DNA from 4 places in the Corynebacterium sp. LaCa_70 genome. Region 1 is predicted to be linked to each of the others. Evidence: predicted binding sites of a transcription regulator. Region 1 holds the regulator's gene; each other region holds the start of a gene.

Region 1 (5,195 bases):
GGGGTAGCGAAAAAGCCACCAGAATTAGTGATGGCCTCTGAATTAGTAGAAACCTCACGACTATTCGCACGCGGGGTCGCCGCCATCGAGCCAGCGTGGGTCGAAACCGCCGCCCACTCATTGCTCAAGCACCACTACTCGGATCCGCACTGGTCGTATAAACGCGGTGCGGCGATGGCAACGCAACGCTCCACGCTGTACGGAGTGCCGATCATAGCTGACCGGACCATCTCATATCACCGCGTGGACCCGGAAGCTGCGCGCATCATGTTTATCCAGCACGCATTGATTGCCGGGGAATGGAAAACGTCCCACAAATTTTTCCACGACAATCTAGAAAAATTGTCTGCAGCGGGTGAATACGAAGAAAAGGCTCGTCGGCGCGGCATCATCGCGGATGAAGACACACTGTTCGAATTTTATGATCAACGGTTGCCTGATTCTGTTACCCACTCGAAAGCCTTCGATGGTTGGTGGAAAAAAGCCCGCCGCACACAACCAGATCTATTAGATTTTGACCCGGCTGATCTGCTCACTGACGGGGCTGAATCTGTCACAGAACAGGATTTTCCGGATCACTGGCGTCATGCCGGCCTGGACTTGGAGCTGGATTATATGTTCGAGCCTGGACACCGCCGCGACGGCGTCACGGTCAACATTCCAGTACCGATGTTGGCCAGCATTGATCCAGAACCATTCGCATGGCTAGTTCCTGGTCTGCGCGAGGAATTGGTTACCGAGTTAATTCGTGGCTTACCCAAAGCACTGCGCCGCAGCCTGGTGCCCGCACCTGATTTTGCTGCCCGGGCCATGGAGCACTTGTTGCCCTACGAATCTGATCTGTTGCAGCAGGTAGCTGGGGCCTTCCAAAAATTAGGTGCACGCGGAATTAACGCCACCGATTTTTCGTGGGAAAAACTGCCGTCGCACCTGAAGATGACATTTGCGGCCATCGATAAGCGTGGAAATATCATCGATGATGATAAAGATCTCCGCGCCTTGCAGAAGCGCCAGGCGGGCAAAATTAGTGCTTCTATCACCAAGAAAGTCGAAAATAAGGTCCGGGATACGCACAAGCGCTCTCCAAACGAATCACACGCGAGACCACAACAGCAATCGGCGCGCACCTACGTAGCTTCCTGGACGGCAGAAAACCTGGGGACAATCCCCGAAACGATTGAACACGAGGTTGATCAGCACACTGTCACAGCATATCCTGCCTTGACAATGAGCGAGCGCGGATTGTCTGTGCAGTACTACCCCACGCGTGCTGCAGCAGATTCAGCAATGATGACCGCCACGTTGACGCTATTGCTGCGTAATTTAACTGTGAATACTCAAAAAATGGTCAATGGTTTACCCCTGCAGCAACGCGTGGCCGTGGATCATTATCCTCATGGTGGTGCCGATGGTTTGGTCTCTGATGCACGCATTGCTGCGTTACGAGACTTGCTGGTGGCACACGGTGGTCCGGTGCGCAGCCCAGCTGAATTCGAGAAGCTGAAAAGCACCATCGGTCAGCAGCTACCGCGCGAGGTGCGGCAAGCAGTGGTCACGTTGGCTCCGGGTTTGGTGCGCTATTCCAAGCTTGCCGACGAGTTGGAAAACTGGGAAGGTCCCGCCATTGATGATATGCGCGGCCAGTTGGAATTCTTATTGCCGAAAAGTGCAATCAGTATCCACGGGATCTCACAGTTGCGCCATCTACCGCGATATCTGCAAGCTATGGAGATCCGATTAGACGATATGGCCACTAACCCAGACAAAGACGGTGAACGGCAAGACGTCATTGACGATTGTCTGGCATATGTCCGTAATCGTCTCCGGCGCCTGCCTGCAGGAGCGGAAAAGTCTCCCGAGGTGACAAAAGTTCGCTGGATGATTGAAGAGCTACGAGTAAGCTTGTTTGCCCAGCGATTGGGCACGGCACATCCCGTCTCTGCCCGTCGGATTCGTAAGGCAGTGGACAGCCTGGGGAAAAATTCCTAACTGGCTTACATCATTGGGGTTACGTGATTGGGCTTACGCACCAGTTAGTCTTCGCGCTCACGGCGGCGCATCAGCCGGATTTCAGACTCAAAATCTTGTGCACTGTCGAAGGACTTATACACCGAGGCGAAACGCAAATAGGCAACCTCATCGAGTTCTCGCAGCGGCTCAAGGATGGCTAAGCCAATCGCGTTGGCATCAACCTGGGAGCTCCCGTGCCCACGCACAGTCTCTTCGACTTGCTGCGCCAATCGCTTCAGTGAGTCCTCAGTTACCGGACGGCCCTGGCATGCCCGGTGCACACCGCGGATCAGCTTGTCGCGAGAAAACGGCTCTGTCAGACCGTTGCGCTTGACCACCAACAACACAGATTTTTCCACAGTAGTAAACCGTCCCTGGCACTGCGTGCATTCTCTGCGACGCCGAATGGCTACACCGCCATCAACTAAACGGGAATCGACGACTCTGGACTGTTCGTGGTGACAGAATGGACAGTACACGGCCTCGTCAATGCTCCTTCACTGCATATAACAGCATGTAGTCGGTAGAAAAGATTATGCTCGGTAAAATTTCTGGCATCATAACGCGAAGAGTGCGATGCAAGGGGGTGCTCTCATGATCGCCACCGCATCCCCCGCCGACAGCGCTAGCTCGCCCCGAGCAGAACGCCGCCGGCCATCAGTACCCCTAGTATCGCACCTAATAGGTACGAGACAATAATTGCAGACGTATGGGACGTTGGCGTACGGGACACTGCCCCTGCACCATCTATAGGTAATTCATCGTTGTCCACACTGTTTACGGTGGCAGAGTTCCGTTGTCCATCGTCCGCATAATCAGCGATGCAGGACAATGGTTGGAGAGCATAAATTACTTCCTGCGCAGTGCCCGCCCGGACTGGTTGTGGCTCCCACTCTGCAGCCGCCGGAGTGGTGATACCCGCAGATCCGCTGGAGGCCTGCGCTGGTCGTACGCGTTGATAGCGCGACAGGCTGTGCTGGCTCTGCAGGCAGTCACCACCATACTGAGACTGGCGCAGCGGTTGGCGTTGGCAATGGCGATGTTGATGGTGCTGGTGAATGTGCAGCATGACTAAAGCTCACGCTCCTTTCAGAATGAGTTATGTACTCGATCTGAAAGCACTCTAAGCGGTGACTGTCACACCCACGAGCAGTACTAGTAATTGTGTTCGATTAATCCTTGCATTACACTCGTCATTACCACGCAGAGGTAATTTCTCACGTATGTTCGGTACCAAGCATGTGAATTGCACCATAGTGTGATCATGTGTCACAAAATTGCTAACAACTCGACTTAGGAGCTATGTATGCCGCGTCCACGCACGTCCTCAGCACCGAAGCCCACCTTTGAACAACTTTCCCACCGGCAGCGGCGAATTCTGGAAGTCATCCGCGACGCGGTGATGCTACGCGGATATCCACCAAGCATTCGCGAAATCGGAGATACCGCGGGGCTGCAATCCACCTCATCGGTGGCGTACCAATTAAAACAGCTGGAAGAAAAAGGCTTCCTCCAACGCGACCCCAATAAGCCACGTGCGATGATCGTGCGCAACATGCCCGAAACCAAAAAGCCAGGCAAGCGCCCTAGCACCAACAAAACTTCCGAAAACCCAGAGGCACCAACCGACGCCTCAGGTTATTGTTATGTCCCGGCATTGGGCCGAATCGCTGCTGGTACACCTATTACCGCAGAAGAAAACATCGATTCTTATTACCCAATGCCAGAAGAGATTGTTGGCGGCGGTGATCTATTCATGCTGCGGGTCGTTGGGGAATCCATGAAAGATGCCGGCATTTTAGATGGCGACTGGGTCGTGGTGCGTTCGCAAAAGGTCGCTGAAGTCGGGGAATTCGTCGCCGCTTTACTCGATGGCGAAGAAGCCACAGTAAAAGAATTTCACCGGGATTCATCAGGCGTCTGGTTGCTGCCGCACAATGACGCTTTTAGTCCGATTCCAGGCGATGAAGCCGAGATTATGGGCAAAGTTGTCTCCGTTATGCGTAAGCTTTAACTAGCTTTAACTGGCGCTAACGGCTCCAGCAGCTGCGCATTTAATCCGCTCTTCACGTTACCCCAACCGGCAGAAAGGACCCTGCACGCAGAATGTACGCCGAAGAACGGCGCCGCCATATCGCCTCGCTCGCCGCGGTAGACGGGTGGGTTAAGGTCGGAGAACTAGCCGAACGGTTCTCCGTGACCTCCGAAACCATACGTAGAGATCTTGCGGCACTAGACGAAATCGGCGCTGTGCACCGGGTCCGCGGCGGAGCACGTGCCGCGCATAACTACCAGACCTCCGAAGTTCCTCTGGCGGACCGCAACCGATCGGCCGCAGAGGCCAAACTTGCCATCGCAACCGCCGCACTCCAATTTGTGCCCACGCAAGGCACTGTATTCATTGGCGCTGGCACCACAAATAATTCTTTAGCAGATTTTCTTGGTCAAACCGAGCGCGCAGCCAATCTAGAGATTGTGATCAATAGTCTGCCTGGCGCATTGAACCTTGCTGCTTACGGCTTAGACAACATGCACTTGCTCGGCGGAACGGTCCGGAGCATGACCCAATCGATCGTCGGTCCAACAGCACTACGCTCCTTGGCGCTCAAACGCGCCGATGTAGCGTTCATCGGCACCGACGCGCTTACCGTCGAACACGGGTTATCGACTGCAGATACACAAGAAGCCGCAATTAAAACCGCATTCATGACGAATGCTCATAAAGTGGTGGTGCTGTGCGACTCCAGCAAACTCGGGCGCGATTACCTCGTCAGCTTCGGCACCATCCGAGATATCGACGTCTTAATCACCGATTCTGCCGCACCAGATTCACTTGTCACCGCAGTACGACAACACGGCGTAGAAGTAGTCGTCGTAGAGCGCTAACTATTGTTTTACCCAGCGGTTTAGCCGTTGCAGAAAATTCGCGACTACTGCGCGTGGATTCTGCGTCTTACTGCTACGTGTGCTGGGTTCCTTGGCCTTCGCCAACACGCTCGTAGAGCCACCGCATAATTGGGTAGAACACCATAATGCCCACAGAACCCCAAGCAATGCCTTCGAGCTCCACTGGACCAATCGGAAGGGTGAGGTTCCCGATACCTGCTACTAACGCGATCGCAGCAGCCGTCAGGTTCACAGGGTTATTGAAATTAACCTTATTATCCATCCAAATTCGCACACCC
Region 2 (5,195 bases), 250 kb from region 1:
GCTGGGTAACTGACCCGTGCACCAAGCGGGAACACCAGCACCGTCAGCGCCCAAGCCACAGCGCCGGTTACTAGTACCCACACCAGGTTGTAGAACTGATGGTTGCCGCCAGCGGCGAAACCCAACCCTATAAACACCGAAGCGCCGGTTGCCAACTTCCACACCCACATCGGTGGGCGCGCGACCCCGACTAGCGAAATCAGTGAGGCGTAATACCAGGGCAATGTCACGGAGTTGGCCACAAAGGCAACCGAGTACGCGGCGACGATGCCTTGGACGGCTGCGCGCTGGGTTTTCCGAAATACCAGCCAGGCGATGACGAGCCCAGCAAGCATCAGCAGCGAGCCGACTGTGCGCGTTAACGTGAGCACCTGGTTGTACGTGAGCTCGATTTCGGCTAGGCCGAGCACCCCGCCGACGAGCACGTCGGTCACCAGGGTCGGCAGGGCCAGTGGGTTAACTACCTTGGAGTTTCCGGTGATTTCAGTCAGCCAACCCCACGATGACCCAGAAGCAACGGTCACGGCCGCGATCACGAGAACGGTTTCAGCCACGGCAACCACGCCGGTGACCAGTAGGCTGAGTAGCCGCCGCCACAGTGGGTCGTCTAGCGCGGTGTAGTGGCGCACCATCATCCACACCACGAATGGTAGGACGATGCCCGCGGTAGCCTTGAGTGAGACCGCAACCGCGATCAGTGCGATGCCGAGCAGGAATTTTTTCCGCAGCGCCAGCAATAGCCCTAGGGAGGCCAGTCCGACCATCACGGATTCGTTGTGCATGCCACCGATCAGGTGCAGGATCATCACAGGGTTTGCCGCAGCCATCCATAATGCGAGTTCTGCATTGCCACCCACATGGCGGGCGATCCTGGGCACGGCGTAGACAATTCCGGCAAAGCCCAGGATAGAGAGCAATTTATAAACTATAATTCCGGCTGTGACGTTGTCGCCGACGATGCTGGTGATTATCTCACCGGTCCACAAATGTAGCGGCCCATACGGGGTGGTGGTGTTGCGCCAATCGTGGGAGACTTCCAACAAATATGGTCCTGGATTAACCGCTGCACCGTCGTTGTAGGGGTCGAAGCCGTCGCGCAGCATCGCGCCTTGCATCAGATACGAATAGACATCGCGGGAGGCCAAGGGACCTGCTAATAACAGTGGGGCCACCCACACCGCAATATGCTTGCCGACGGAGGCGGTAGCCGGCTGTGTCGCCTCGGTGCGCTGCTCACCGCACGACGGCTTGCCGACGATGTGGCGTCCGAGCAATGCCCACGCGAAAACCAGTAAGAAGAGTGCTATCCAGTAGACCACGCTGGCGAGCCCACGCGCGTGGCCGAAGGTAAGAAAGCTCCATCCGAGTTCGTGGAGGATACCGCCCCGGTTGCGCACGGCTCCCGCACCAAATGATGAGGCCGTGAGCAATACGGTCGCTGCTAGCCCGAGCCACAGTGGGCGCGGAATGGGTAGTCGAACAGTCATCAGCTGTGACGCCTCGTGGCTTTGATCGCGAGTGATTCCAAATTGGCGCGCACGTCGTCGCGCAGGCTGACCGCGCGCAGCTGCGCCAAACCGGATTCACGCAGCTGGTCAATGTCGCGCTCGATTTCATCGACGGCACCCGAAGTAGTGATGATTTCCCGCATACGGTTGATGTCTGCCGGATCGGACGTGGTGCCCAACAGGCGTCGGAGATCAGCTGCGGCGTGTGGGTCACGTTCGTCGGCCCGCGACAACGTCAGTGCGATCAGTTCTGTTCGCTTGCCTTCGCGTAAATCATCCCCAGCAGGTTTGCCGGTCACCTCGGGGTCCCCGAATACGCCCAGGAGGTCGTCGCGAAGCTGGAAAGCAATCCCAATATCCCGGCCATAGCCGCGGAAAGCAGTGATGAGTTCCTCGGACCCGCCGCCGATTGCCGCGCCCAAGTGCAAGGGGCGTTCAATCGTGTACGCGGCGGTTTTGAAGCGATTAACATTGGCGGCCAGCGTGCGGGATTCGTCGGCATGAGCTTCGATGGAAATATCAAGCATTTGGCCCCCAATGACTTCTTGCCGCATATGATGCCAAGGTTGCTGCGCGCGAAGCAGTGCCTGTGGGGAGATTCCGGATTCGCGGAACATGTCATCGGCCCAGGCTAGTGCCATATCTCCCAGCAAAATCGCCACTGAGGTACCAAAATGTCCGGCGTCACCGAGCAAGCCTTGTGCGTCGTGTTCATCAGCGACCTGCCGGTGCACAGCTGGTTTACCGCGCCGGGTTTCGGAGGCATCGAGAATATCGTCGTGGATAAGCGCACAGGCCTGGATGAGTTCGAGGGAAGCCGCGGCGCGGATCACAGCATCGTGGTCTTCGCCTGCGCCGGAGCTTGCGGTTAATCCTGTCGCCTGGGCGCCGCAGAAACCCGCCCAGAGATACAGCGGGCGGATGCGTTTTCCGCCGTCCAGCACGAAGCGTTCTAGATAGTCGATCGCCTGTGTTACCGGTGCCCCGATGTGGCTGAGCTCGCGGCGTCGCGAAGCAAAAAAGTCTTCGAGTGCGCCGTGCGCGGCGTCGGGAAGTTGCTCGAGTGCTAAGAATGGCTCGTTCTGATCACGCAATTCGAATGCCACGGAAAAATCCTTGCGGGGTGGTCGGTGCCAGGGCGTCAGCGTCGTTATCTGGTTTGACTTGGCTGAGCTTGGCTGGTTTTCAATGCTTTCAGTACCTGTGAGCCTACTGGTTGGACGTATCGGCTAAGGGGAGTGGGGCAGATAAGATCGCGTAGGCGCGGGGATCACCTGGATAGTGCACGTGGCGGACGATGTCACGAAAGCCGAGTGAGCGGTATAAGCCAAATGCCCGGTTGGATTCGTCTGCGACTTCTGGTGTGGAAAGCAAAAGGTAATCGGCTGGCATATTCCAGGCCAGTCGACTTAAAAGGCGCTTGCCGACGCCATGGCCTTGCATTTGTGGCAGTACGTGCAATTCGGCGAGCTCGGCGTAACTGCTGAGTTGCGGGCGGTATTTGTTGGTGGTTCCAGCCTGTTCTAAAAACGTGCGCAGATGGTTGTCCCACCAGTAACCGCGGTAGCCCAAAAAGCCGTAGGCCACCCCAATGATCGTGTCGCCAACGACCGCAATGATGGCGCTAAACCCGGGGTGGAAGATGTCACGCCGCCAGGCTTTAATCCGGTTGCTTGCGACGTGTGGCGAATACTCCATTGCGGCAAGGTAAATGCTGACTAATTCGGGTGCTAGCAGGGAAAATTCCTGTGGCGATAGGCGGCGGTATTCGATCTTCATGGGGTTGGCGATATTCTTTCGAACAGATTTGCGTATCCGGCAGGGTGGGTGTGAGCGGCCGGGCATAGTCTCAATTTCACACGATGTAGCAGCGACACGATATAGCAACGACGTAGCAGCGAAATATAGAGCGAGGTTGAACACTATGCCACAAGTTATTTCTGCAACCACTAAATTTAACCACACTGCCAGCTTGCGCCGGGGTGGAATGCAGCCACGTACGCGCCGTTCTGGAGCCACTATTTCTCGTGCTGGGGCAGGCAGTGCTCGAGTGGACTCTGCAGCGCTAACCCGGCACCGCAAGCTGGTAGCAAGCGCGGAAATGCTGATGGGTAAGGCGCGTGCCTACCTCCGCGATGGTGATGCTAGCCAGGCACTGGAATTCGCTTACTGGGCTGGCCTCCGTTTGGCTGGTGCGCGGGTTGCAGTTTCTCCGGTGGGGAAACGCCGTCGGAAGCCGACAAGCGCATGGGAGCAGCTAGCGCTGGTTGATGCCGCAGGGAAGCAGTGGGTCCACCGGTTTCAGCCGTATTCCAGGGTGTGCCGGGATATTGGGCTTGGCCTGGGCGCAGAAATCTCGGAGCTGCAGGTGATGTCATTATTGAAATTAGTGGATGAATTTCTCGTTGAGGTTGCTGCGCAGACGCTGGTGGAACGTACTGCGGCTTAATATGGCGCCAACTGTGATGCTCGGCGCGATCTGGTGTGATGAGGTCTCGCAAAAAAGTAGAAATTACGGGAACAATAGCGATAGTCTGGGCGTTAACTAGAGAGAAAAGCTAGTGAGAAGTGTCCATGCGCGCCGACGGCAAGCCGTATGGGATGCCTATTGCCCCACCAGGAGGAACCACCGTGTCGCTGTCTGAGCAAGAGCAGCAAGCACTCCGTGAGATTGAGGAGTCGCTGCTTGCTGAGGACCCCAAGTTTGGCTCTTCAGTTTCCGAAGATGATTCGCCCTTCACTGGTTTTGGTGAGGGCGGGGGACTCACACTCCGTGGCGTCGCGCTAGCAGTAGTCGGTCTGGTTGCTGTCATCGGTGGCGCCGCCGCCGCGCAGTTTAGCCTTTGGTATATCGCCATTAGCATCGTCGGGTTTTTGGTGATGTTCGGTGCTGGTGTATGGATGTTGCGTGGTAATGGGAACTCCAACAGTCAGCTTTCCGCGGCTTCGCTGTCGAATTCTTCCTCGGGCTCTTCGCGCGGGAAGTCGAAGGCTGCTAAATCTGTGCGCAATAACAACGCCGCTAATGGTAAGCGCACTTTGGGCGACAAAATGGAGGAGCGCTTCCGCTCTCGCTTTGACGAGAATTAAGCGTTTTCTAGCGTTACGCGGGCTTAACCCCATGGTGATCTGCACGGTTATCGTGGGGTTTTCTCGTGCCTAACTGTTTTCGCTATGTGCTGCGGCCATGCCCCCCACTTTGCCCCACCACGTGGGTGCTGCACCCATAATCTCCACTTTGCCCCACCATTCCCACTTCGCCCCACGGTGCTGGTCTGCTGGCTGCGTTGCTGGACCGGGCAGCAGTGACTCAGGCCGTAGCCGCAGCTAGAACCCCTGGCAGAGCCCTCAGAGTTAAATCCCTTAGGCTTGTTGTGTTCCGCGTTGCGGCTGCCTAAACCCCGAAACAATGGTGGTGTTTTAGCGGTGGTCCACAGCGCATCTGAGGAATTTTCCCCCACCCAATTTAATGCCAGCTACCTGCATGAATAGGCCCATACTGGCGGTGTTGCGCGTGTTGCCGACGTGTTTGGGGTTGATTGTGGGGCAAAGTGGGGTACAGTGGGCTTAGCCGACACGACCAATCTTGTAAACGCGCAGATATGTCAGACATGGACGCGTGAATCTGTATGCACGAACAAGGAAGTGACGGTCAGAGAAAACCCGTGTACCGGAGGAGTTGAGTGA
Region 3 (5,195 bases), 1.2 Mb from region 1:
ATTCCGGAAATCGATTGCGGAGTTAGAAATTGGTGACCAGTTTGTTTCCGATTTCCGTGAGGTGCGGTTGGAAGACATTATCGCGTTTGCAGATTCTACTGGTGATCAGTTCTATGCTCACACGGATGCGAAAGCGGCTGCAGCGAACCCGTTTTTCCCGAGCCAAGTAGCGCATGGCTACTTGCTGGTTTCTTGGGCAGCTGGATTGTTCGTGGAACCCGCGCCGGGCCCGGTGCTGGCTAATATTGGCTTGGAAAACCTGAAGTTTTTGACCCCGGTTCCTGCTGGTGATTCCATCCAGGTGGTGCTGACTTGTAAACAGATTAAGCCCCGTGAGACCGAAATTTATGGCGATGTTTATTGGGATGCGCAGTTGTTGAACCAGGATGGTGAGTTGTGTGCTTCCTATGATGTGCTTACTGGTGTGGAAAAGGAACACACTACTTTTGTGAATTGGTCCGACTAGTTCCGTGATTTTGCGCCTGGTTATTTAAAACGGCGGCTCGGCATAAGACTTTTGCTGGGCAGCCGCCACCCAGGGGTCGCCTTCAACCGTGTGGTTAGCGGCTGAGCTCCGGTCCGCGCGCTCCCCGGTAACTACTGGTTCGAGGTGCCGAATTGCAGTAATTGCTTCTTGGATTCTGTCGATGTATTTCCGGCAGGCGGCAATCTTGATCACGCGGAAACTATCGTGATTCAGCATGCTCTGCAGCTTTAAGACATCGCTATACCAGAGCTGTTGGCCTTCCGACATAGTTCGCGATGTACTTGGTGTCTCCGACGGTGTTGGCATCCCCGGCGTAGATGCTTGGTTGCTCTCTGCGGTCAAACGCTGCATCTTCTGCGCTTCTTCGCGCTGGGCATTGCGGTAGCACGCCATTTTCTGTGCCACAGTTTGTACCCAGCGCCGGTTCGGTTTGGCCAGTGGGCCTTCTGCTTCGGTGGATTGCCAGGTGCCGTCGGCGAATAACCACACAGTGGTTCCGCTGGCTGGTTCGAAAATGGGGCGGGCGCGGCGATCAGTTTTGATGTTGTGGTGGTGCTGGCACAGTGCGATGAGGTTTGCCGGGGTGGTTGCGCCGCCGTTGTCATATTCGATGACGTGGTCCATTTGGCAGGTGGTCGCTGGTTCTTCACAACCTGGGTAGCGGCAGTGTCCATCGCGGCCGGTGACTGCGGCGCGCATGGTTGGTGTGGTGGTATAGCCTGCGACTTCGTGGTTGGCTACGGCGTCCATGTCGTGGTGCTTGGCTGCCTCACCGGCAAGGGCGTCGGCGGCCGCACCGAACAGTGTTTGTTCGCCAGCGCCCGTAGTCCTCGATACGAACAGCGGGGCGTCGTCGACGTCGTTCGCACGGTAGCAATTCAGGGTCACGGACGTTTGTGCATTTCCCAAAAGTAGGTCGATGGTGGCGTCGCGAAGCGAAAGGCCGGTTTGTTGTGCATGTTCGCGGATGTGCGCATCAATGGTCACGGCGGTGGCGGCGTCGGTATCGAAGCGAATTTCATGCGTATCGGTATCGTTGCGCTCAAAATCGGGAATATCGTTGACACCGTAGGTTTTCCTGGGCGATTCCTTCTTTTTATCTTTGCGCACCGAAGAATCAAGGGCATCAATCTCGCGGGTGATCCGGTTTCTGATGGTTCTTCTCGACGCCATCTGCTGGTTCGGTTTCGTTGGAGTGAGAAGATCTACGAGCAGCTCATCGACGGCGGCAAACAGGTGGGCATTGACGGCACCTGCTTTGTCCAGTGCGCGGTCAATGGTAATCCAATGGTCGATATCCAGTTGCCACATGGAGGTTGCAAGTTTGCGCAACTTCGGAAGATCCGACATGCGGTAAAACGCGGCGGCGATGTCACCGGCCTTGTAATTGCTGATGCCACTGGTTGCAGTGATATCGCGCAGCATGAGATCGAAATCATCACTGGCGAGATCAGTAATTCGTTTCCACGCAAAGTACGCGTGACGACGCAGTTCCAGCATTGCCATGGCATTTTTATTGTGTGGATTGCAGTGGGTGAAATATGCCTCCGGGGAGCCCGAAGAATGCTCGACGCCGTGACGGTTTCTGTGGTTGTTGTTCTGCGTCATGACGCCCTCCCCGAACGTTATTGCTAATTAAGATGATTTCAGTCTAGATGGATAAGTGTCAAAAAGCAACAATGTTCGAATGATGTAATGACCTAAAAATTTGGGGCAGCGCGTTATGGAACCTCATGGCGTCGAGAGCAGTCGGATATAAGTGCAATATAACCACTTGTAATAATGATGGGATTTTGTGTCCTGGTTCTGTATGGTGCGGGAATTGGCTTACGCTACAGTAAGCCCAAAGGTATGGAAGAGGTGTTCGCATTATGGGAGTATTCCAGTTAAGATGAAGCTTGTGAAAAATTATATATGTTCGAACCGATTCCGCATGGCCTTTCGTCGGGGAATCAGGGTGTCACTGCCGAATCGTCTGCACTATCACCTGCAATCAGCTGCAACCGCCTGGTCATCGGGCGATAAGCGCCTAGTCAAAAAACTAACCAGCGGCGGGAGGGATAAAACACATATGGGTCGCACCACAAATGCACTAATTGTGAAAACGAAAGCAACTGCGTGCGAGACAATGGAAGGGCCACTTTAGCTACAAATAAACTACAAATGAGTGAAAGGGAGCATGGGCATGGTTATCGTTCACATTGCTATCGTGCTCGGCGCCATCTTCCTTGGCGCACGAATCGGTTCCATCGGTATTGGTATGGCCGGTGGTTTAGGCGTCGTTCTGCTGGGCCTTTCTGGAATTCCCGTCACCCGGGAAGATATTCCTTTCGACGTCATCGCCATCATTATGACGGTCATCGCCGCTATTGCAGCGATGCAACGCGCTGGCGGCATGGACTACCTCGTGTATATCGCCGAACGCTTCCTGCGCAAACACCCCAAGCGTATTACGTTTTATGCGCCGGTCGTTACCTGGCTGATGACGGTCCTCGCAGGTACTGGGCACACCGCCTTTTCGACGCTTCCGGTCATCGTGGAAGTCGCAAAAGAAGGCAAAGTCCGCCCATCACGCCCCCTGTCGGTGGCCGTCGTCGCTTCGCAAATGGCTATCTGTGCATCCCCGATTTCCGCCGCCGTCGTTTTGCTGGCTGGCCTGCTGGAACCGATGGGCGTCGGTTACTTGCAGGTGCTCGCGGTCGTCATCCCGGCTACCTTCATTTCCATCTTCCCAGCTGCCTGGATTGCCAATAAATTTGGCAAAGAACTTGTCGACGACCCGGTTTACCTCGAACGTAAAGCGCAAGGCTTGGTGGCAGAACCACTTGGCGCGAAAAACTACCAACCTAGCTCCGGTGCTAAAGCGTCCGTTCTGATCTTCCTCGCTGCCATCGTTATCGTCATGGCCTGGGCAACCATCACTTCCGACCAGGTTGGACTCATCTCCGAGCCAACTCTGCCGCGCAATGAAGCCATCATGACTGTGATGCTGACGGCCGCGACAATCATCGTCATGCTCACGAAAATCCCGGCCGGTGACGTTCTCAATACGCCAGTGTTCAAATCCGGCATGTCCGCTTGCGTGTGCGTGTTGGGTGTTGCTTGGCTCGGAACCACACTGATCAACCACTACCTCGACGACATTCAAAACCTCGCCGGCGGCGTCCTGGAATCCTCGCCATGGTTGCTCGCGGTGGTCCTCTTCTTCGGTGCGGCACTGCTGTACTCGCAGGCAGCGACGACCAAAGCACTCATGCCAGCGGCCCTTGCACTCGGCGTCAACCCGGTCACAGCCGTCGCAGCCTTCCCCGCAGTATCGGCACTGTTTATCTTGCCGACGTACCCAACGCTGCTGGCAGCCGTCGAAATGGACGACACCGGCACCACGCGCATCGGCAAAGCAGTGTTCAACCACCCATTCCTGATTCCCGGCGTGGTCAGCATTGCCAGCTCTGTGCTGCTGGGTTACCTCTTCGGTTCTGTGATTATTTAGCTATTCGGTGGCCGCTGCTAGCCCATCATGCCCAGCAACGCGAGCCAGGCGGTTCCGACGACGCCGAAGATGACAATGTTGATCACCGAAGCGATAAACGATACGCGGAACCACTCCGCGGTTTTCACGAAGCCGGAACCGTAAATCAAACCAGCCGGGCCGGAAGCATAGTGCGTCAACGCACCGATCAAGTTGCTGGCAAAACCCAACATGAGCGCGGCAAACAGCGGCGGCGCACCCGCAGCAACAGCCGCACCCAAAAACACCGAATACAACGCGATGATCTGCGCGGTATTCGAAGCAAAAAGATAATGCACGTAGAAATACACCAGCGCCAACACCACGAAGGCCGCAATCCAGTGCATTCCGCCGATCACACCAGCGACACCTTCCCCGATCCAGTCGACGACGCCCAACTCGTTGAGCTGGCTAGCCATGCCCACCAGCACGGAAAAGAAAATCAGCGTCGACCACGCGCCATTATTCGCAGCCATCGTCTTCCAGGTCAGCACCTTCGTCACCAACAAAATGGCGATACCCAAAAACGCCGCTGAAGTCGCCGAAACACCCAATTGTGAACCAAACATCCACAGCCCCAGCAACAGCACGAACGTCGCCAGCATGATCCACTCGGTGGCGGTCATTGGTCCAAGATCGCGCAGCTCATCGCGGGCGTGGCCCGGAGCATTCGGGGTTTTCTTCAGCGTCGGCGGATACACCTTCGACATGGCCCACGGCATCACAATCAGCGCGACCAAGCCAGGCGCCAAACCAGCCAGTGCCCACGTGCCCCAGCTGATATCAATTCCCTGGTCAGCAGCCAGATTCACCGCCACCGGGTTACCCGCCATAGCGGTAATAAACATCGCGGAAGTAATCGTGTTGACCTGCAGCGCAGTCAACGAGAGATAAGACCCCAGCCGACTACGCGATTCATCCGTATCCGGCCGGGAATCATTCACGTGCGCCAGCGACTTAATAATCGGGTAGACCACACCACCAGCGCGCGCGGTATTCGACGGCGTCGCCGGAGCCAACACCAAATCCGTCAGCGCCATGCCATAAGACAGCCCGAGCGAACTCCGCCCCAACGCCGACACAAACAACAACGCGATGCGCCGACCAAACCCGGTGATCAAAAAACCATCAGCGATGAAAAACGCGGCGACGATCAGCCAAATCGTGGAGTTGCCGAAGCCTTGCAGCGCTTCTTCC
Region 4 (5,195 bases), 530 kb from region 1:
TCGAGCCCATCGCCCGGCGCAGATCATCAGCTTCTGCACCAGTAAAACCTGCGGCATCAACCGCGATATGCATCAACTGCTCCTGGAACAACGGGATGCCCAAAGTTTTTGCCAGTGCTTTCTCCAGTACCGGGTGGTCATACGTCACCTCTTCTAGCCCGTCCCGTCGGCGCAGGTACGGGTGCACGGAACCACCCTGGATCGGGCCCGGGCGGATCAGCGCGACTTCTACTACCAGGTCAAAAAAGCAGCGTGGCTTCAGCCGCGGCAGCGTGTTCAGCTGCGCGCGCGATTCCACCTGGAATACCCCGACGGCATCGGCGTTGCAGAGCATGTCGTAGACGTTGGAGTCTGCCAGGTCGATCTCCCAGAGGTTCACGGTGTATCCGTGTTGCTGTTGCACCAGGTCAATCATGTGGTGCAGTGCTTCCAACATGCCCAGCCCCAGTAGATCGAATTTCACTAACCCGGCACCCGCGCAGCTGTCTTTATCCCATTGCACGACACTGCGGCCTTCCATCGCCGCCCATTGCGTCGGCACCACATCCGTCACAGGACGATCGCACAACACCATGCCACCGGAGTGAATACCCAAATGCCGCGGCTGGCCGAGGAATTGATCCGATAATGCCAGCACATTATCTGGTGGTTCAGTTTTTCCTTGTGCCCAACTATCCGCGGCACCTTGCGGAAAGCCCAGGGCACGGGCAGCATCGCGTACCGCACCTTTCCGACGGTAGGTAATCACGTTAGCCACTTGCGCGGCACGGTCACGCCCGTAGGTGGCATACACGTATTGGATAACTTCTTCCCTGCGAGTGGATTCAATATCTAAATCAATATCCGGCGGTCCATCACGATCCGCCGATAAAAACCGCTCAAATAACAGCTGCGCACTGATCGGTTCCGCGTTGGTAATGCCCAGGCTGAAGCACACCACAGAATTCGCTGCCGATCCCCGGCCCTGGGCCAAAATATTCTGCCGAGCACAGAAATCGACGATATCCATCACGATCAAGAAATAGCCGGGAAACCCCAGCTGCTCGATAACCCCGAGTTCATGTTCAATCTGGGTGCGTGCCCGCCGATAAGTCTGTTCTGGGTAGGCCTGATAACGCTTTCGGGCCCGACGATAGGTCAGCTGCCGAAGCCAACTCATCTCGGTTTCGCCATCAGGTACTGCAAAATGTGGCAGACGCGGTGCCACGATATCCCAGCTAAACGCGCACTCTTCGGCAATCTTCACGGTAGTTTCCAGGAGCTTTTCCCGCCCTGGGGCCAGCCGCAGCATGCTGCGACCATCTCGCAGCCACTGCGCGCCCATCGGGTGGGTATGCCAGCTGGCAGCTGCCAGCGATTCCCGCTGGGCCAACGCGGCTTTCGCACTGGCCAGTCGGGTCTGGCTACGGGTAGCAGCGTGCGGGCTGGCGCTGATGATCGCGCGCAGACCAGAGTGCCGACTCATTAGTTGCGCGGCAGCTGCATCCAGTGCCGCAAAGCGGTCGGCATCTTCCGGCAACAAGTTAGATTCATAGTGCAGAACCAAGCTGTCTATTCCAAAAGATTCGATCAAGGTATCGAGCATATCAAGCCAGGAATAATCCACGAGGATATAGCATTGCCCGGCTAATTGCTCCGCAAATGATTCCAAGCTTGGATACCGCGGGCGGCGGTCTGTGCTCGCCATATGCGCCGCCGCCATCACCCGGGACAGCAACCGGTAGCCTTCCGGGGTGCGCGCCAAGACGGTAAGACTGCCATGATCCAGACTCAAACGGGCGCCAAAAACCGTCGGCAAGCCAGCTTTGGCTGCGGCTTCTGCGAACACAATGGATCCATAAAAACCGTCATGATCGCAGATCCCCAACGCAGTTAGACCCAATTCACAAGCGCGTTCTACCAGCGCTTCTGGGTCCGAGGCCCCAGCCAAAAAGCTATATGAACTCACCGCAGCCAATTCTGCGAAGGCTGGACCGTCGGCACGCTTATACCCTGTATTTTCCTCCGTCGCCGCAGCAATATCAGCCCCTGGTGGCAGCGCTACCGGATGAGGCACCGGGCGCCCAGATAAAATCCGCTCCAAACGCGACCACGACAGGCCCGCACCACCGTTGAAATTCATGAGAGTAACCCTACACAGAAACTCTCACACATGCGTATATATTTTCGAACAAAGTATTTTTCATACGGCCCGACGTGGCGATGGTTGAACGAAAATATAGACAAAGCTGTACAGACTCTGCTAGATTCCACGTCATTGCGCGACATGCGTACCGGGCCCACTGACGCATGCTGGAGGCCCACCATGCACAAGCCCGTCGACGCACACCCCATGAAAGGACACCCCTTATGAACATCCGCCGCATTATTGCCGGTAGCACTGCTGCACTGACTGCAGCCACTCTGGTTGCCTGTTCCGGCGACAACGCCGCTTATACCCCATATTCCAAAGACGACACCATCACCATCGGCACCACCGATGCTTCGCTGGAATCATGGTCAGTATTCGAAGAAGTCGCTGAAGAACATGGCTTCAACATCGAGATTGAAAACTTCGCGGAATACTCCCAGCCCAACCCTGCTCTGAGCCAGGGCGAAAACGACATCAACAAATTCCAGCACCTGATGTTCTTGGCACAGTACAACGTTGATTCCGGCGATGACCTGGCACCACTGGTATCCACGGAAATCTACAAGATGGGACTGTTCTGGGAAGGTGCCGACGAGCTCGACGTCGACAAGATCGAGGGCGAAGAAGTTGTCATCCCGAACGACACCGTCAACCAGGGTCGCGCACTGTTGCTGTTGCGTGAGGCCGGGTTGGTGGAGTTGGTTGGCGACGTCAAGTACACCCCAAGCGTGGCTGACATCGATAAAGAAGCCTCCAAGGTCACTGTCACCACGGTCGATGCTTCCGAAACCGCGCGGCAGTACCGCCTGGGCCAGCCAGCTGTGATCAACAATAACTTCCTGGACCAGGCCAATATTGACCCAGAAGAAGCTATCTTCGACGACGATCCGAACGCAGAAAGCGCCGAGCCATACATCAACCTGTGGGTTGTTCGTGCCGACGCCGTCGACGACGAAGTCTTGAACGAGCTGGCCGAGCTGTGGCACGACGAGCGCGTTGCCAAGGCGGTATTCGAAGAATCCGGCGGAACCACAGTGCAGGTCCAGCGCCCGCGTGAAGAACTGCAGAAGATCCTCGACGATCTGGAAGCAGAACTGCAAGGCTAGCCCTGGAGCTGCTGGCGCTACTGTCGCTGCTGGCGCTACTGCAGCACAGCTCATTCGGAACGCTTCCGGTATTCCTCCGGACTTTCCGAGCAGGCTAGTAACGACACACGCTTAGTCCCGGCTAACATAGCTGCGACTAAGCGTTTTCCGTCTAAGAAGAAATGATGGTTTTTCGTGGTAACACACTCGGGTACAAGCCCAGCTAGCGGAAGTGGCGAACGCCGCGGCACCCGCATCGAATTCACCAACGTCAACAAGGTCTTCGACGCCAAAAAGAAAGGCGCCGCACAGGTCACCGCCGTCGACGATGTCACCCTGACCGTCGAATCAGGCGAGGTCATCGGCATCATCGGTTATTCCGGCGCGGGCAAATCCACCCTGGTACGCCTGATTAACGGTCTGGATAACCCAACCTCGGGTTCGCTGAAACTCGACGGCACAGAGATCGTCGGCATGTCCGAAGCAAAAATGCGCGGGCTGCGTCGCAATATCGGGATGATCTTCCAACAGTTCAACCTGTTTAATTCCCGCACCGCAGCGGCAAATATCGAATTCCCGCTGAAACTGGCCGGGGTGCCAAAAGCCGAGCGCACCAAGCGCGTCAACGAACTCCTCGAATTCGTCGGCCTGGGCGAGCGCGGCAACTCCTACCCCGAGCAGCTTTCCGGTGGCCAGAAGCAGCGCGTCGGCATCGCCCGTGCATTGGCGACCAACCCGTCGCTGTTGCTTGCCGACGAAGCCACCTCCGCACTCGACCCAGAGACCACGCAAGAAATCCTGGATGTGCTGCGAAAAGTCAACCAGGAATTTGGCATCACCATCGTCGTGATCACCCACGAAATGGAAGTTGTACGCTCGATCGCCGACAAAGTCGCGGTGATGGAAAACGGCTCCATCGTGGAATATGGCGAGATCTACGACGTGTTTTCGGCACCGAAAACCGACGTCGCCAAGCGCTTCGTCGCCACTGCCCTGCGCAATGAACCCGATGCCATCGAAGCCGATGACCTGCTGGCCCACGAGGGGCGGCTGTTTACCATCGAGCTGACCGAAAACTCCGGGTTCTTCGAAGCCGCTGCCACACTGCGCTCTTCCGGTGGTTCCATCAACATCGTGCACGGTGGCGTGACCACCCTGCAGCAGCAATCCTTCGGCAAAATGACCGTGCGTCTCAATGGCGAGGATTCCGCCATCGACGAGTTTTACCGCACACTATCCCAGCGCACCCACATTGAGGAGATTAAGCGATGATTTCCGCAGCTGATACCAACTGGGACCGCCTGGGCCCCATGTTTTCCGACGCCATCATCGATACCTTGGTCATGGTGGCATTCGCCATGGTCGTCGGAGGCGTCCTCGGCCTCGTGGTCGGCGTATTCCTGTTCACCACCCGCGAAAACGGGATTCTGCAGAACAAAGTTGTCTACACGATCCTGAATATTCTGGTGAACTTCGTCCGCCCGATTCCGTTCATTATTTTGCTGGCCCTGATGCAGCCGATCACCATCGGCGTGCTGGGCTCGTCGATCGGGCGCGAACCAGCCGCACTTGTCATGGGTATCGCCGCCACCTTCGCGGTCGCGCGCATCGTCGAACAGAACTTGGTCTCGATTGACCCGGGCATTATCGAAGCCGCCCGGGCGATGGGGGCAGGCCCCTGGCGGATTATCACCCGCGTAATCCTGCCCGAAGCACTGGGACCACTGGTCCTGGGCTACACCTTCATCTTCATCGCGATCGTCGATATGTCCGCGATGGCCGGCTACATCGGTGGCGGCGGTTTGGGCGATTTCGCCATCGTCTACGGACACCGCGCCTTCGATTACAAGGTCACACTGATTGCTACCGCCGCGATCATCATCATTGTCCAAGCCGCGCAGTTCTTCGGTAACTGGCTGTCCAAGAAGATCATGCGCCGCTAACTCACTGGCTGGCTAGCCAGCACAGTACCCTGTTGT

What was found. Region 1 encodes LexA, which represses DNA repair genes until DNA is damaged. Its sites were predicted from a motif close to CGAACANNTGTTCG; they were not measured.
Region 2: ACP8MI_RS07365 (SAV_6107 family HEPN domain-containing protein) is a predicted target of LexA. The motif match lies at 3,307-3,320, and genes of this name have one in related genera.
Region 3: ACP8MI_RS00550 (HNH endonuclease signature motif containing protein) is a predicted target of LexA. The motif match lies at 2,341-2,354, and genes of this name have one in related genera.
Region 4: ACP8MI_RS08640 (error-prone DNA polymerase) is a predicted target of LexA. The motif match lies at 2,156-2,169, and genes of this name have one in related genera.

Annotation. Positions count from the first base shown of each region.
Region 1 covers NZ_CP190914.1:1,368,655-1,373,849, forward strand. Annotated here, with positions in the region: gene hrpA (ATP-dependent RNA helicase HrpA) at 1-1,989, shown strand, start outside; gene nrdR (transcriptional regulator NrdR) at 2,034-2,489, opposite strand; gene ACP8MI_RS06240 (hypothetical protein) at 2,636-3,079, opposite strand; gene lexA (transcriptional repressor LexA) at 3,317-4,024, shown strand; gene ACP8MI_RS06250 (DeoR/GlpR family DNA-binding transcription regulator) at 4,117-4,896, shown strand; gene ACP8MI_RS06255 (uracil-xanthine permease family protein) at 4,970-5,195, opposite strand, start outside.
Region 2 covers NZ_CP190914.1:1,620,180-1,625,374, reverse strand. Annotated here, with positions in the region: gene ACP8MI_RS07380 (alpha-(1->6)-mannopyranosyltransferase A) at 1-1,487, opposite strand, end outside; gene ACP8MI_RS07375 (polyprenyl synthetase family protein) at 1,487-2,614, opposite strand; gene ACP8MI_RS07370 (GNAT family N-acetyltransferase) at 2,718-3,287, opposite strand; gene ACP8MI_RS07365 (SAV_6107 family HEPN domain-containing protein) at 3,433-3,957, shown strand; gene ACP8MI_RS07360 (DUF3040 domain-containing protein) at 4,140-4,598, shown strand.
Region 3 covers NZ_CP190914.1:119,294-124,488, forward strand. Annotated here, with positions in the region: gene paaZ (phenylacetic acid degradation bifunctional protein PaaZ) at 1-466, shown strand, start outside; gene ACP8MI_RS00550 (HNH endonuclease signature motif containing protein) at 491-2,095, opposite strand; gene ACP8MI_RS00555 (anaerobic C4-dicarboxylate transporter) at 2,673-3,980, shown strand; gene ACP8MI_RS00560 (anion permease) at 3,998-5,195, opposite strand, start outside.
Region 4 covers NZ_CP190914.1:1,901,895-1,907,089, forward strand. Annotated here, with positions in the region: gene ACP8MI_RS08640 (error-prone DNA polymerase) at 1-2,122, opposite strand, end outside; gene ACP8MI_RS08645 (MetQ/NlpA family ABC transporter substrate-binding protein) at 2,350-3,237, shown strand; gene ACP8MI_RS08650 (methionine ABC transporter ATP-binding protein) at 3,412-4,488, shown strand; gene ACP8MI_RS08655 (methionine ABC transporter permease) at 4,485-5,159, shown strand.